DNA from 4 places in the Isoptericola sp. NPDC056573 genome. Region 1 is predicted to be linked to each of the others. Evidence: riboswitches for the same ligand, from Rfam matches in the RefSeq annotation. Region 1 holds a riboswitch; each other region holds the start of a gene.
The links. Region 1 has a riboswitch for thiamine pyrophosphate ahead of ACFQ8E_RS08680 (ECF transporter S component). Riboswitches for the same ligand answer to the same signal wherever they lie in the genome.

Region 1 (3,517 bases):
CGCGCCGGAGCGACCCGCCGCGTCCCCGTTCGACGCGCTGGTCGCGTCGGAGCAGCCCGTCCGCGCGCGGTCGGCCGCGCCGCTGGACGACGAGGACGACGACGAGGACTGGGACGAGCCCGAGGCGTCATACACCTGGCTGCACTACATCGTCCTCGTGGTCGTCGCGTTCGTGCTGGGGCTCCTGGTCTGGAAGCTGCTGCTCCAGGCGCCCGACGACAGCAACTTCCAGACGGACACCGACGCCGCCGCGCCCGCGGCCGGCGTCTCCCTCACGTACGAGCACCCCGGAGCCGCTGCATGACCGCTAGCCCCCGCGCCGTCGAGCTGGCGGTCGTCGCCGCCCGGGCCGCGTCGGACCGCAAGGCGCAGGAGATCATCGCGCTGGACGTGAGCGACCAGCTCGTGCTCACCGACGTGTTCCTCATCGCCTCCGGCACGAACGAGCGCCAGGTCTCGGCGATCGTGGACGCCGTCGAGGAGGCGATGTTCCTCGCCGGCTCCAAGCCGATCCGTCGGGAGGGCAAGGCGCAGGCGCGGTGGGTGCTGCTGGACTTCGGGGAGGTCGTCGTCCACGTGCAGCACGCCGAGGACCGCGTGTACTACGCGCTCGAGCGGCTGTGGAAGGACTGCCCGGCGGTGGAGCTGCCGGAGGACGCGCGCGGCGGTGACGGCGCGGCGGCCGCCGCCGAGTACGGCGACGGCGGGGGCGACGGGGCGATCCGTCTCGCGGGCGACGAGCGGTGACGGCCGGCACCGTCGTCCTGCTGCGGCACGCCCGCACCGCCTACAACGCGTCCCTGCGGCTGCAGGGGCAGATCGACATCCCGCTCGACGAGGTCGGGCGCTGGCAGGCGGCGGAGGGCGGCTCCGCGCTCGCGTCGTCGCACCGCGCGACGCGCATCGTGTCGTCCGACCTGGGGCGCGCCGTCGAGACGGCGACCGCGTACGCGGACGCGCTCGGCGGGCAGCCCCTGGTCACCGACGAGCGCCTGCGCGAGCGCGGCTTCGGCGCCTGGGAGGGCCTCACGGGCGCGGAGCTGCAGGAGCGCTGGCCCGAGGAGTACGCCGCCTGGCGCCTGGGCGCGGAGCCCGTGGGCGCGGGGGCCGAGACGAAGGCGGCGGTCGCGGAGCGCATGGCCGAGGCCCTGGCCGAGCATGCCGGCGACCTGGACGACGACGCGACGCTCGTCGTCGTGTCGCACGGCGCCGCCATCTCGCTGGCGGTGACGGCGCTGCTCGGGCTCGACCCGACCACGTGGCGCGGGCTGTCGGGGATGCATAACGTGCACTGGTCGCACCTGCACCGTGCGGGCGAGGGTGCCGTGCCCGCCTGGCGCCTCGTGGCGCACAACGTGGGCGCGGGGTACCCCCTGGACCGCTGGCAGGCGGGGCCGGACTGGAATTTGGAACCTGGCCCGAAGTCTGCCTAAGATATCGACGTTCCCGAGGGGCGCAAGCCCGGAGGAACGCACCGAATCAGACGAATCGCCCGGTCGCCCGTCGGCCGCGAGAGTCGGTTCTCGGGGCTGTGGCGCAGCTGGTAGCGCACCTGCATGGCATGCAGGGGGTCAGGGGTTCGAGTCCCCTCAGCTCCACCCCGACGAGAAGGCCCGGAACCACACGGTTCCGGGCCTTCTTGCGTGACCAGGGGTTTCACGGTGCGGGACGCCCTTGCGCCGACGCCGTCGTCGCCTAGGGTCGGACCTGCGGCCGCGTCGTCGGCCGCCGTGAAGTCACACCTGAAGTCACATCTGAAGACACCCATGACAGGGGAGCGCCGTCGAAGGGGCGCTGAGAGTGCGGGCACAGCCGCAGACCCTTGGAACCTGCTCCGGTTAGCACCGGCGAAGGGAGTTACCTGGAATGTCCGCGCCCACTTTCGCGCGCAGCGCGTCCCTGCGGTACCGCACCGTCGACCTCGTCACCGTGGCCATGCTCGGCGTGGCCGTCGGTGTCGTCTTCTGGGGCTGGACCCAGCTCTACCACCTGCTCTCCGCCGGGCTGGCGGTCGCCTTCCCGCCGGCCACCGGGCTGCTCGGGGGCGGCTGGCTGCTCGGCGGCGTGCTGGGCGGCCTCATCGTCCGCCGTCCGGGCGCGGCGCTGCTCACCGAGGTCGTCGCCGCGAGCGTCGAGGCGCTGCTCGGCGCCGGCTGGGGCTTCTCGGCGATCGTCTCCGGCGTCGTCCAGGGCTTCGGCGCCGAGCTCGTCCTCGCCCTGTTCCTCTACCGGCGCTTCGGCGCCGCGGTCGCGGCCCTGGCGGGCGCGGCGGCGGGCGCGTGCGGCGCCGTGTACGAGTGGTTCGCGTACTACCCGGACTGGGAGTGGGGCTTCCGGCTGGCGTACCTGGGCCTCTTCGCGCTCTCCGGCGCGCTGCTCGCCGGCCTCGGGGGCGCGGCGCTCGTGCGCGCCCTCGCGCGGGCGGGCGTGCTCGACGCGTTCGGCCCGGGTCGCGACCTCGCCGACCGCGCCGCCGACCGTGCCGTCGACCGCGCGCCGGCCTGACGGCGTGGCGCACGACGACGTCCGGGCGCGCGTGCGAGGGCTGTGCTGGCGGCCCACCGGGCGCCGGGCCCCGACGATCGAGGGCCTCGACCTCACCGTCGGCGCGGGGGAGCGCCTGGGGCTGGTCGGTCCCAGCGGGGCGGGCAAGTCGACCGTGCTGCACGCCCTGGCGGGCGTGCTGGGCGACCCGCTGCCCGGCGAGCTGTCCGGGACCGTCCACGTGGACGGCGGGGTGGGGCTCGTCCCGCAGGACCCGGGCTCCGCGGTCGTCGCGGCCCGGATCGGCCGGGACGTCGCCTTCGGCCCCGAGAACGCCGGCCTGCCGCGGGACGAGATCTGGCGCCGGGCCGGGGAGGCTCTCGACCGGGTCGGGCTGCGCCACCCGCCCGACCGGCCGACGTCGGCCCTCTCGGGCGGCGAGCTGCAGCGGCTCGCGCTCGCCGGGGCGCTGGCGAGCGCGCCGGGCCTGCTGCTCCTGGACGAGCCGACCGCGATGCTCGACCCCGCCGCGGCGGCCGAGGTGCGCGCCGCCGTCGTCGGCGCGCTGGAGGGCTCGGACACGTCCCTCGTCGTGGTCGACCACCACGTCGGGCCGTGGCTCGAGCACCTGGACCGCGTCGTGGTGCTCGGACCGGGCGGCCGGGTCACGCACGACGTCGCGCCCGCCGCGCTGCGCGACGTCCCGTCCGCCCTGCGGGACGACCTGACGCGCGCCGGCGTCTGGCTGCCCGGCGTGGCGGCGCCGTCCCCGCTGTCCGTTCCCGCGGCGCTGGTGGCGCCGGACGTGCCCGGGCCGGACGTCGTCGTCGCCGGCCTCCGCGTCGACCTGGTGACCCGCGGCCTGCGCGGTCGCACCACGACGCGTGCCCTCAACGGCGTGGCCGCGCGGCTGCCCGCGGGCCGCCTCACGTCCGTCACGGGGCCCTCGGGGGCGGGGAAGTCCACGCTCGTCGCCACTCTTGCGGGGCACCTGCGGCCGACGGCCGGCGAGGTGCGGGGCGTCCCGGGGCGG
Region 2 (3,517 bases), on a different contig from region 1:
CCCTCCGCGGACAGGTCGAGCACGACGTCGTCGAACGTCACGTCGACGGACCCGGGCGGTTCCGTCACCTCGGACCCCGAGGCCGGCGACGTGCCGACGACGACGTTGTGGGCGCTCGCGGGCGCCGCGCCGGCGACCCCCGCGGCCCCGAGGCCGAGGGCGAGGGCGAGCGACCCGGCTGCGGCGAGGGCGCGTCGCGCGCTCATCGCTGCTCGGTGCCGGTGCCGGTGCCGGTGGCGCGGGTCCGCGCCAGGGCGGCGACGCCCGTGACGGCGCCGACCAGCCCAAGACCGAGGCCCGCCGCGCCGAGCGCCAGCGGGAGGGTGCCGGAGGCGTCGTCGTCGGCCGCCGCGTCCGTGCCCGCGTCTGTGCCCGCGTCTGCGCCGGCGTCGGCGGCCGAGTCCGTGGCGCCGGCTGCCGACGCCGTGCCGTGGCCGCCGTCCTCGGCCGCCGGGAGGACCTGCAGGACGGGTGCCGGGAGGTCGGGCTCCGCGTCGCCGGTCGCCTCCTGGTCCCAGGCGACGACCTCGCCGTCGGAGTACGTCTGTGTGGCGGGCAGGGCGATCTCCCCGACGCCGTCCGGGACGGCACCGGCGGACACGGTGAACCGGAGGAACTCGCCCGGAGCGATGCCGGCGTCGGCGTCGTCGGCGGTCCACTCGATGCTCGCCGGCGCCTCGGTCACGGTGGTGCCGTGCACCTCGACGGGCTCGGGCAGGGGCGCCTGGGTGACCTTCGCCGTCCAGCCCGGCACGGGCTCCACGGACACGCTGGTGAACGGGGTGTCGGTGGGGAGGTCGACCTTCACGGCGGTGGTCGAGGCCTCAGCGGACTCGTTCGGGACCTTGAAGGTGAGGGTGGCGTACGACCCGGCCTCGGCCGCGTCGGGGGTCACGGTCACGTGCGCGGAGGCCGCGGCCGCGCCGAGGACGAGGGCCGGCACGGTGAGGGCGGCGGCGCCGGCGAGGCGGCGCGCGCGGAGGGCAGGGGTGAGGGCAGGGATGGTCCTGGACATGGGTGTGCTGCTCCTGGTGCTCAGGGGTGGTCAGGGGTCGTCGGACGACGAGGGACCCGCCCCCGTCCGACGACGGACCAGGGCAGGGTCAGGCGGCGCGCACGAGGGCGCCCGGGAGCAGCGGGGGGCCTCGTGGCGGGGTGCGCCGGACGGCGCGGGCCCGGAGAGGGTGCCAGGTGCGCCCGACGACGACGGCGGGCTCGCGGACGACGGGCGGCGCCGCCGGGCCCAGCACGAGGACCGCGACGAGCCGCAGCTGACCCGCGACGTTGACGGCCGCTCGGTCGCCCGCCGCGAGCAGCAGGGCGGTGAGCAGCACCGCGGCAGCGTGCGCGGCGAGCATCCAGGACGTCGTCCCGGGGTCGTCCGCGCGGTGCAGGTGCAGCCCGCTGCCGGTCGCGGGCCCGAGGGAGCCCGGGCCCAGCGCGTGCAGGGCGTGCCCGTCCGACGCGGCCCCGGGCGTCGAGGGCAGGGGCGAGGCCAACGGCGAGGCGTCCGTGCCCGCCGCGCCGAGCACGGACAGGGTCGTGTGCTGCACGAGCTGGAGCGCGACCATCGCGGGGAGCAGGCGGGGGAGCGTCAGCCGGCGGCGGGCGGTCCACACCGCGAGCGGCGCCGTGAGCGCCACGACGACGAGCCAGGCGAGGGGTGCCCCGGGGAGCGCGCCGCCGGCCAGGAGGTGGGCGGCGGCCGCGATGCTGAGCGTCGTGCCGGCGACGAGGAGCTCGCGCGCACGACGGACGACCACGGGCACCCCCGCACCCTACCGCGCCGCGAACAGGCCGCGGGCCTGCGGCGCGAGGGCCTGGCGAGGCGCGGCGTGACGCCGACACGCGCCGCGGGACGCCGCCCGCCGCCCGCGCGGGCCTGGGCTACGGTGGGCGGCACGACACGGGGTGCGTCCCGACCGGTCATCGCCGCGACATCGTCACGACGACGTCGCGACCCGGCCGGCGGGCGCTGAGAACACACCCGTCGAACCTGATCTAGCTCGTACTAGCGAAGGGATGTCGACATGAGTGCGCGCGCACCTGAAGACAGCTCTGCCGGCAGCGCCGGCTCCACCGCCCCTGCTCTCGCGGCCCCGGCGCCGACGAGGGGCAGTCGCCCCCGCGTCCTGGCCGTCGCCGGGTCCGACCCGTCCGGGGGCGCCGGGATCCAGGCGGACCTCAAGTCGATCGCGGCCGCGGGCGGCTACGGGATGGCGGCCGTCACGGCCCTGACCGTGCAGAACACGCGGGGGGTGCGCGACGTGCACGTCCCGCCCGCCGCGTTCCTGGCCGCGCAGCTCGACGCCGTCACCGACGACGTGGCCGTCGACGCCGTGAAGATCGGGATGCTCGCCTCGGCCCCCGTGGCCCACGCCGTGGCCGCCTGGCTCGACGCCCTGCCGCCCGGCGCGACGGGCGCGCGACCCGCCGTCGTCCTGGACCCGGTGATGGTCGCCACGAGCGGGGACCGCCTGCTCGACCCGGCGGCCGAGGACGCCGTGCGGGACCTGCTGTCCCGGGTGGACGTCGTGACGCCGAACCTGCCCGAGCTCGCGGTCCTCGCGCAGGAACCGTCGGCCGCGGACTGGCCCGCCGCGCTCGAGCAGGCGCGACGCCTGGCCTCCCGGCACGGGGTCCTGGTGGTGGCGAAGGGCGGCCACCTGGGCGCCTCGGGGACGGGCGCGACGGGGGCGGGGGCCCCGGACGCGCTCGTCGGGCCGCAGGGCGTGCTGGCGGAGCTCCCCGGGCCGCGCCTGACCAGCACCTCCACCCACGGCACCGGCTGCTCGTTGTCCAGCGGCCTGGCCGCGCGGTACGCGCGCACGGGGGACTGGGCCGAGGCGCTGCGCGGCACGAAGGCCTGGCTGACCGCGGCGATCCGGGCCGGGGAGGCCCTGCGCGTCGGCGGCGGGAACGGTCCGGTCGACCACCTGGTGGGGCTGCGCGCCGGCGTCGCGGAGCCGCTCGCGCCGTCCGGTGCGGGCGGGGCTCCAGGACAGGGCGGAGCACCAGGTCAGGACGGGGCGGAGGACGTCGTCTCCCGCTGGTGGGACGACGCCGCGGGCGTGCGCGCCGCGATCGACGACCTGGCGTTCGTCCGGTCGCTGGGCGACGGGACGCTCGACGCCGACCACTTCCGCACGTACCTGGAGCAGGACGCGCTCTACCTGCGGGACTACGCGCGCTGCCTCGCGCGGGCGAGCGAGCTGGCTCCCACGCGGGCCGAGCAGGCGTTCTGGGCCGGCGGCGCGCACGGCGCGCTGGTGACCGAGCTCGACCTGCACACCCGCTGGCTGGGCGGGGAGCCGCAGGACGTGCCCGCCAGCCCCACGACGGCCGCGTACCTCGACCACCTGCGCGCGGCCGGCGACGACTACGCGACCCTCGTCGCCGCCGTCCTGCCCTGCTACTGGATCTACCAGGACGTGGGGGAGCGGCTGGCCGCCCGCGACCACCCGGGTCACCCGTACGGGGCGTGGCTGGGCACGTACGCGGACGACGCGTTCGCGGA
Region 3 (3,517 bases), on a different contig from region 1:
TCACCCGCCGTGCGGTGGCGGTGTCGTGCCGTCCCGGTACCGTGGTGGAGCCAGGAGAACTGCGCGCCGGACCCAGCTGCACGGCACTGGGGGTGGTCCTCGATGTCCAGCACGCCCAACGACACACCGCGCCGCGAGCTCGTCGCCCTCGCGGAGCTGCTGGGTGCCGGGAGCCAGCTGCTCGTGGGCCGGTACCGGGTCGACGTCGCCACGGGGGAGTGGTGGTGGTCGGACGAGGTGTTCCGGATCTTCGGGCGTGAGCCCGGCTCCGTCGCGCCGGGGCCCGAGGTGCTGCGCGCCCACCTGCACCCGGACGACCGTGAGCGGCTCTCCCGCACGGCGGTGGTCGCACTGGGTGCCGGGCGGCCGTTCTCGGGGGCACACCGCGTCGTGGACGACCACGGGCGCACGCACACGGTCGTCGTCACGGGTCAGGGGCGGCACGGGAGCGACGGCGCGTCGTCGCAGATCGTCGGCTACGTCATCGACGCGAGCCCGGTCGTGCGCGACGCGCTGGAGCGCGAGGCGCACCGCGCCGTCTCGCGCGCGTTCGTCGCCGCCGCGGCCGCGGAGCAGGCCAAGGGCGCCATCATGGCCGTCTGCGGCGTGGACGAGTCGGTGGCCACCGAGGTCCTCGCCGACGCGGGCGCGCAGGTCGGCGTGTCCGCCCAGTCGGCGGGGGAGCAGGTGATGAAGGAGCTCGCGCGACCGGTCGGGGACCGGGACGCCGCGCTCACGGCGGCGGAGGTGGTCCGGTCGGCACCGCCCGCGAAGGACGCGGCGGACCGCCTGAGCAGCGCGCTCGCCGCCGTGCGGCCGGTGGACCGACCGCACGGCCACGACGCGCAGCTGGCCCGCCGTCGTCCCCGCGCGAGCCACTGACGGGACCGCGCGGGGAATCGGCGGGTCAGCGGCCCGAGACGAACCGGGCAGCCGCGCGCCCGGCGCCCTGGCGGGCGAGGCGCTTCGCGAGCACCGCGACGCCGCCCGAGACGGCCGCGAAGGTGACCGCCTGCACGATGGAGAGCTCGTCGTCGTCCAGGTCGGTGGGCGCCACGTTGCCCGTCGCCCGCTCCCAGACCACCCCGATCAGCTTCTGCGCGACCCATCCGGCGGCGATCGTCAGCACCACCGTGCCGACCTTCACGCCCAGCGGCTGCTCGGTGTCCGTCACGTGCTCTCCCTCGGTCTGACCCGGCGTGCTACCGCCGGGGCGTCGTCCTGGTCCGGCGTCCACGGCCGACGGGCGGTGTCACGGCACGTCAGGCACGTCACACCCCGAGGCCGAGGACGGGACCACGGTAGCGCGGTGTCGACGGGTAGGCTCGTGCTGATACGACAGGGGAGCGCCCACCGGCGCTGAGAGTGCGGACCGCCGCAGACCCTCGAACCTGACCCGGTTAGCACCGGTGGAGGAAGTCGGGAATCTCGTTCCCTGCGGACGGCAGCACCACGACGGTGCCGGGCGCCCGCAGGACCCCCTTCTCGCACCTTGAGGAGGACAGCATGACGCTGAGCACCACGACCAGGACCAGGAGCGCGGCAGCAGCGGTCGGGGCCGTCGCGCTGCTGCCGCTGCTGGCGGCGTGCGGCGGCGGGACGCCGGCGGACGAGGGGAGCGGGGCGTCGAGCACGGTCACGCTCGTCACCCACGACTCGTTCGCCGTCTCCGACGAGGTGCTGGCCGCGTTCGAGAAGGAGTCCGGCCTCACCGTCGAGCAGGTGGCACCGGGCGACGCGGGCACGCTGGTGAACCAGCTCGTGCTCACCAAGGACGCGCCGCTGGGCGACGTCGTCTTCGGTGTGGACAACACCTATGCGTCGAGGGCCGTCGACGCCGGGGTCTTCGAGGAGTACCAGCCCGCCGACCTGGCCCCGGAGGTCGCGGCCTACGCGCCCGCCGACCTGGCCGGCACGCTGACGCCGGTCGACGTGGGCGACGTCTGCATGAACCTCGACGACGGCTGGTTCGACGAGCACGGCGTCACGCCCCCGACGACGCTCGAGGACCTCGCGAAGCCGGAGTACCAGGACCTCACCGTAGTCACCAACCCCGCGACGTCGTCGCCCGGCCTCGCGTTCCTGCTCGCGACGATCGGAGCCTTCGGCACGGACGGCTGGGAGGCCTACTGGGCCGACCTGCGGGACAACGGCGTCAAGGTCGCCGAGAGCTGGGAGGACGCGTACTACGTCGACTTCTCCGGCGCCGGTGAGGGCGGGCAGCGGCCGATCGCGCTGTCCTACGCGACGTCGCCCGCGTTCACCGTGAGCGACGACGGGACGTCCTCGACGACCAGCGCGATGCTCGACACCTGCTTCCGGCAGGTCGAGTACGCGGGGGTGCTGGCCGGTGCGGAGAACCCGGACGGCGCGAAGCAGCTGGTCGACTTCCTCACCTCGCCCGAGTTCCAGGCCGACGTGCCCGGCCAGATGTACATGTACCCCGCCGACCCGGACGTGGAGCTGCCCGCCGACTGGCAGCAGTTCGCCCCCCTGGCCGACGAGCCGTTCGATGTGGCGCCCGCGGACGTCGCCGCGCACCGCGACGAGTGGATCGAGCAGTGGACGGCGACGGTCGTCGGCTGACGCGCCCCGTGCCGCACGCCCCGCGCAGCGCCGCCCGCCCGGCCTCCCGGGCGGCGCGGTGGCGCGCCGACCGGTGGGGCGCGTGGCTGGGCTGGGGTGCCGCGGTCGTGCTGCCGCTGGGCTTCCTCGCGGTCTTCTTCGCGTGGCCGGTGGTGTCGCTCGTCCTGCAGGGGTTCTTCACCGAGACCACCGCGGGGCGCACGCTCGACCTGTCCGGCTTCGCGGAGGTGCTGTCCCAGGAGCGCACGTGGCGGATCGTCGGGCAGACGCTCGCCCAGGCGCTCACCGGCACGCTGCTGTCGGTGCTGCTGGGCCTGCCGGGCGCGTACGTGCTGTACCGGTGCAGGTTCCCCGGGCGGACGCTGGTGCGGGGTCTGGTGACGGTGCCGTTCGTGCTGCCCAGCGTCGTCGTCGGCGTCGCGTTCCGCGCGCTCTTCGCCCCCGGCGGCCTGCTCGGCTGGGCGCACCTGGAGGAGAGCTTCGCCGGCATCGTGCTCGCCCTGGTGTTCTTCAACTACGCGGTGGTGGTGCGCACGGTCGGCGGCATGTGGGAGCGCCTCGACCCGCGCGCCGAGCAGGCCGCCCGCGCGCTCGGCGCGACGCCCTGGCGCGCGTTCCGCACCGTGACGCTGCCGGCGCTCGGCCCGGCGATCGCGTCGGCCGCCGCGGTGGTGTTCCTGTTCTGCGCGACGGCGTTCGGCGTCGTGCTGGTGCTCGGCGGCCTGCGCTACGGCACGATCGAGACGGAGATCTGGACGCGCACCACCCAGTTCCTCGACCTGCGCTCGGCGGCGGTGCTGTCGGTGCTGCAGCTCGTCGTGGTGGCGGGCGCGCTGCTGGTCAGCTCCCGCGCACGGGCGCGCCGCGAGCGGGCCCTGCACCTCACGAGCGACAGCGTGTCGGCGCACCGGCTGCGGCTGCGCGCCGGCGC
Region 4 (3,517 bases), on a different contig from region 1:
ACCAGCGCGGCGGCGACGGCGGAGTCCACGCCGCCGGACAGGGCGCAGATGACGCGGGCGTCGCCGATCTGCGCGCGGATCGCGGCGACCTGGTCGGCGATGACGTTGCCCGGCGTCCAGTCGGGCGCGAGCCCCGCGCCCTCGTACAGGAACTTCTCCAGCACGGCCTGGCCGTGCGCCGAGTGCTTCACCTCGGGGTGCCACTGCACGCCGTACAGGCGACGGCCGGTGTCCTCGAACGCGGCGACCGGCGAGCCGGACGACGTCGCGAGCACCTGGAAGCCCTCCGGCGCGGCGTGCACGGAGTCGCCGTGGCTCATCCAGGTGGTCTGGTGGTCGGGGGAGCCCGCCAGCAGCACGCCCGCCTCGCACACCTCGACCTCGGTGCCGCCGTACTCCCTCTGCCCCGTCTGCGCGACGGTGCCGCCCAGCGCCTGCGCCATCGCCTGGAAGCCGTAGCAGATGCCGAGCACCGGCACGCCGGCCTCGAACAGCGCCGGGTCCACGAACGGGGCGCCCGTGGCGTACACCGACGACGGCCCGCCCGAGAGGATGATCGCCGCCGGGTTCTTGGCGAGCATCTGCTCGGTGGTGAACGTGTGGGGCACGATCTCGGAGTAGACGCGGGCCTCGCGCACGCGGCGCGCGATGAGCTGCGCGTACTGCGCGCCGAAGTCGACGACGAGGACCGGTCGCGGCGTGGGCGCCAGGTCGGCGGTGGTGGGGGTGTCGGTGGCGGGAGACGTCACCGAGCCATCGTAGCCGCCGGACGGTACCGCTCCCGGGCCCTTCCCACGGGTCACGCGGTGGGGTAGGTCACCTCGACAGCGCGGCGGCGCGCCGGCCGTCGGCGGTCAGGCCAACCGCTCCCGCAGCTCGCGCGCGGCACGCCCGGGGTCGGGCGCCTGCGTGATCGCGCGCACGACGACGACGCGCGACGCACCGGCGTCGAGCACGGCGTCCAGCCGCTCGGCGTCGACGCCGCCGATGGCGAACCACGGCGTCGTCGGGCGGGTCGCGGCGACCTCGCGCAGCAGGTCGAGCCCGACGGCCGCACGGCCGGGCTTGGTGGGCGTGGCCCACAGCGGGCCGACGCAGAAGTAGTCGACGTCCGGGTCGGCCTCGGCCTCGGCCGCCTGCGCGGCGGAGTGGGTGGAGCGGCCCAGCACCGGGCCCGGCCCGAGCAGCGACCGGACCGCCGGCACGGGCAGGTCGCGCTGCCCCATGTGCACGACGGGAGCGCCGGTCAGCCCGGCGACGTCGGCCCGGTCGTTCACCGCCCAGAGCGCGCCGTGCTCCGCGGCGACGCGGGCCACCACGGCCTGCAGCTCGAGCTCGCGCGCGACGTCGAGCGTCTTGTCCCGCAGCTGCACGACGTCCACCCCGCCCGCGAGCGCCGCGTGCAGGAAGTCCTCGAGGTCGCCCCGGTCCTCGCGGGCGTCGGTGCACAGGTACAGGCGGGCGTCGGCGAGGCGGGCGCGGGTCGGGCCGGCGGCGGCATCGTGGTCGGGGGTGGTCGTGGTCACGCCGGCCAGGGTAACCACGGCCCGGGTTACAGTGGCCGCGCACGGGAGCCCCGCTCGGGGCTGAGAGGGCGTAGGAGCCGACCGTCGAACCTGATCTGGGTCATGCCAGCGAAGGGAGCGCACATGCCCACGTCCACCGGTCCGTCCGCCACCCCCTCCGACGTCGTCGTCGTCGGCGGCGGGATCGTCGGTCTCGCGGTGGCCTGGCGGGCCGCGGACGCCGGCCTCGCCGTCACGGTGCTCGACCCGTCGCCCGGCGACGGCGCCACCCGCGCGGCCGCGGGGATGCTCGCGGCCGTCAGCGAGGCGGACTTCGGCGAGCGGGACCTCGCGCGCCTCAACCTCGCGTCGGCCGCCCGCTGGCCCGCGTTCGCCGTCGACCTCGCCGCCGCGACCGGTCGCGACGTCCCGCTGCTGCGTGCCGGGTCGCTCGCCGTCGCGTACGACGCCGACGACCTCGCCCTCCTGCGTCGCGTGCTGGCGCTGCACCGGGAGTGGGGCCTCGCGTCCGCGGAGGTCTCCGTGGCCGACGCCCGGCGCCGCGAGCCGTACCTCGGGCCGCGGCTCGCCGGGGCGGCCCGCGTCGAGGGCGACCTGGCCGTCGACCCGCGGGGCACGCACGCGGCACTCCTCGAGGCGCTGACCCGCGCGCCGGGCGGCACGGTCGTCCGCCGCGCCGCCGTGCGCCTGGAGCGGGACGCCGCGGGCCGGGTGGTCGCGGCGCACGACGCCGCCGGGGTGCGGCACGCCGCCGGGGCCGTGGTCCTCGCGGCCGGCGCCGTCCCTCCCGCGGGGCTGCTCGACGGCGTGCCGGAGGTGCGCGTGCCGGTGCGGCCCGTCAAGGGCGTGACGCTGCGCCTGGACGCCGGGCCGGGGCTCGCCCTCGAGCACGTGGTGCGCGGCACGGTGCAGGGCCGGCCGGTGTACCTCGTGCCGCGGGGCCCGGGCACCGGCGCCGGCCCGGGCAGCGGGCCCGGGCACCGGGAGATCGTCGTCGGCGCCACCAGCGAGGAGCGGCCGGACGACCGCCGCGCCGAGGCGGGCGGCGTGTTCGCGCTGCTGCGCGACGCCCGCGCCCTCGTGCCCGGGATCGACGAGGCCGCGCTGGTCGACGTCACGCCGCGCGCCCGCCCGGCCACCCCCGACAACCTGCCGCTGGTCGGCGCCACCGCCGTGCCCGGACTGCTGGCCGCCGTCGGGCACGGACGCAACGGGGTGCTGCTCGCGCCGCTCACCGCCGACGCGGTGCTCGCCGCGCTGACCGGCACGCCGCCGCCCGACGACGCGCTCGACACCCTCACCGCCGCCGACCCGCGACGCTTCGCGCCCGCAACCCCCGAAGGAGCCCTCCCGTGAGCACGCCGTCCACCTCCGCAACCGCCGTCGTGAACGGCGAGACCTACCCGCTCGACGGACCGCACGGCGACGGCGTCGAGGCCGTCGTCGCGACCCTCGTCCCCGCGTTCGTCGCCGACGGCTCGGTGCAGGGCATCGCCGTCGCCGTGAACGACGCCGTCGTCCCCCGCGGCCTGTGGGCCGGCACCCGGATCGCGCCCGGCGACCGGGTCGAGATCGTCACCGCCGTCCAGGGCGGCTGACCACGAAGCACGGAGGAAGCATGACCAGCACGCACGCCGAGACCACGTCCCGTCCGCTCGCGCACCCGCTCGTCGATCCGCTCGTGGTCGCCGGCACGGAGGTCGGCTCGCGCCTCGTCATGGGCACGGGCGGGGCGTCGAACCTCATGACGCTGGAGGACGCGCTGGTCGCGTCGGGCACCGGGCTCACGACCGTGGCGATGCGCCGCGTCGCAGTACGGCCGGGAGGCGCGGGCGCCGAGGACGGCGGCATCTGGGGCCTGCTGGAGCGGCTGGGCATCCGCGCCCTGCCGAACACGGCCGGCTGCTTCTCGGTCGCCGAGGCCGTGCTCACGGCGCAGCTCGCCCGCGAGGCCTGCGGCACCGACTGGGTCAAGCTCGAGGTGATCGCGG

Region 2: another riboswitch for thiamine pyrophosphate. It lies ahead of ACFQ8E_RS18010 (bifunctional hydroxymethylpyrimidine kinase/phosphomethylpyrimidine kinase); the one in region 1 lies ahead of ACFQ8E_RS08680 (ECF transporter S component).
Region 3: another riboswitch for thiamine pyrophosphate. It lies ahead of ACFQ8E_RS15735 (thiamine ABC transporter substrate binding subunit); the one in region 1 lies ahead of ACFQ8E_RS08680 (ECF transporter S component).
Region 4: another riboswitch for thiamine pyrophosphate. It lies ahead of thiO (glycine oxidase ThiO); the one in region 1 lies ahead of ACFQ8E_RS08680 (ECF transporter S component).

What each region holds. Positions count from the first base shown of each region.
Region 1 covers NZ_JBHTUY010000004.1:256,537-260,053, reverse strand. The annotation lists gene ACFQ8E_RS08700 (hypothetical protein) at 1-304, shown strand, start outside; gene rsfS (ribosome silencing factor) at 301-747, shown strand; gene ACFQ8E_RS08690 (histidine phosphatase family protein) at 744-1,433, shown strand; tRNA gene ACFQ8E_RS08685 (tRNA-Ala) at 1,526-1,598, shown strand; TPP riboswitch at 1,762-1,873, shown strand; gene ACFQ8E_RS08680 (ECF transporter S component) at 1,867-2,505, shown strand; gene ACFQ8E_RS08675 (ATP-binding cassette domain-containing protein) at 2,510-3,517, shown strand, end outside.
Region 2 covers NZ_JBHTUY010000011.1:80,120-83,636, reverse strand. The annotation lists gene ACFQ8E_RS18025 (copper resistance protein CopC) at 1-206, opposite strand, end outside; gene ACFQ8E_RS18020 (YcnI family protein) at 203-1,015, opposite strand; gene ACFQ8E_RS18015 (hypothetical protein) at 1,104-1,769, opposite strand; TPP riboswitch at 1,898-2,040, shown strand; gene ACFQ8E_RS18010 (bifunctional hydroxymethylpyrimidine kinase/phosphomethylpyrimidine kinase) at 2,031-3,517, shown strand, end outside.
Region 3 covers NZ_JBHTUY010000008.1:238,463-241,979, reverse strand. The annotation lists gene ACFQ8E_RS15745 (PAS domain-containing protein) at 103-882, shown strand; gene ACFQ8E_RS15740 (DUF4235 domain-containing protein) at 908-1,174, opposite strand; TPP riboswitch at 1,331-1,435, shown strand; gene ACFQ8E_RS15735 (thiamine ABC transporter substrate binding subunit) at 1,507-2,586, shown strand; gene ACFQ8E_RS15730 (ABC transporter permease) at 2,562-3,517, shown strand, end outside.
Region 4 covers NZ_JBHTUY010000005.1:34,384-37,900, forward strand. The annotation lists gene guaA (glutamine-hydrolyzing GMP synthase) at 1-749, opposite strand, end outside; gene thiE (thiamine phosphate synthase) at 855-1,526, opposite strand; TPP riboswitch at 1,558-1,660, shown strand; gene thiO (glycine oxidase ThiO) at 1,650-2,882, shown strand; gene thiS (sulfur carrier protein ThiS) at 2,879-3,124, shown strand; gene ACFQ8E_RS10010 (thiazole synthase) at 3,145-3,517, shown strand, end outside.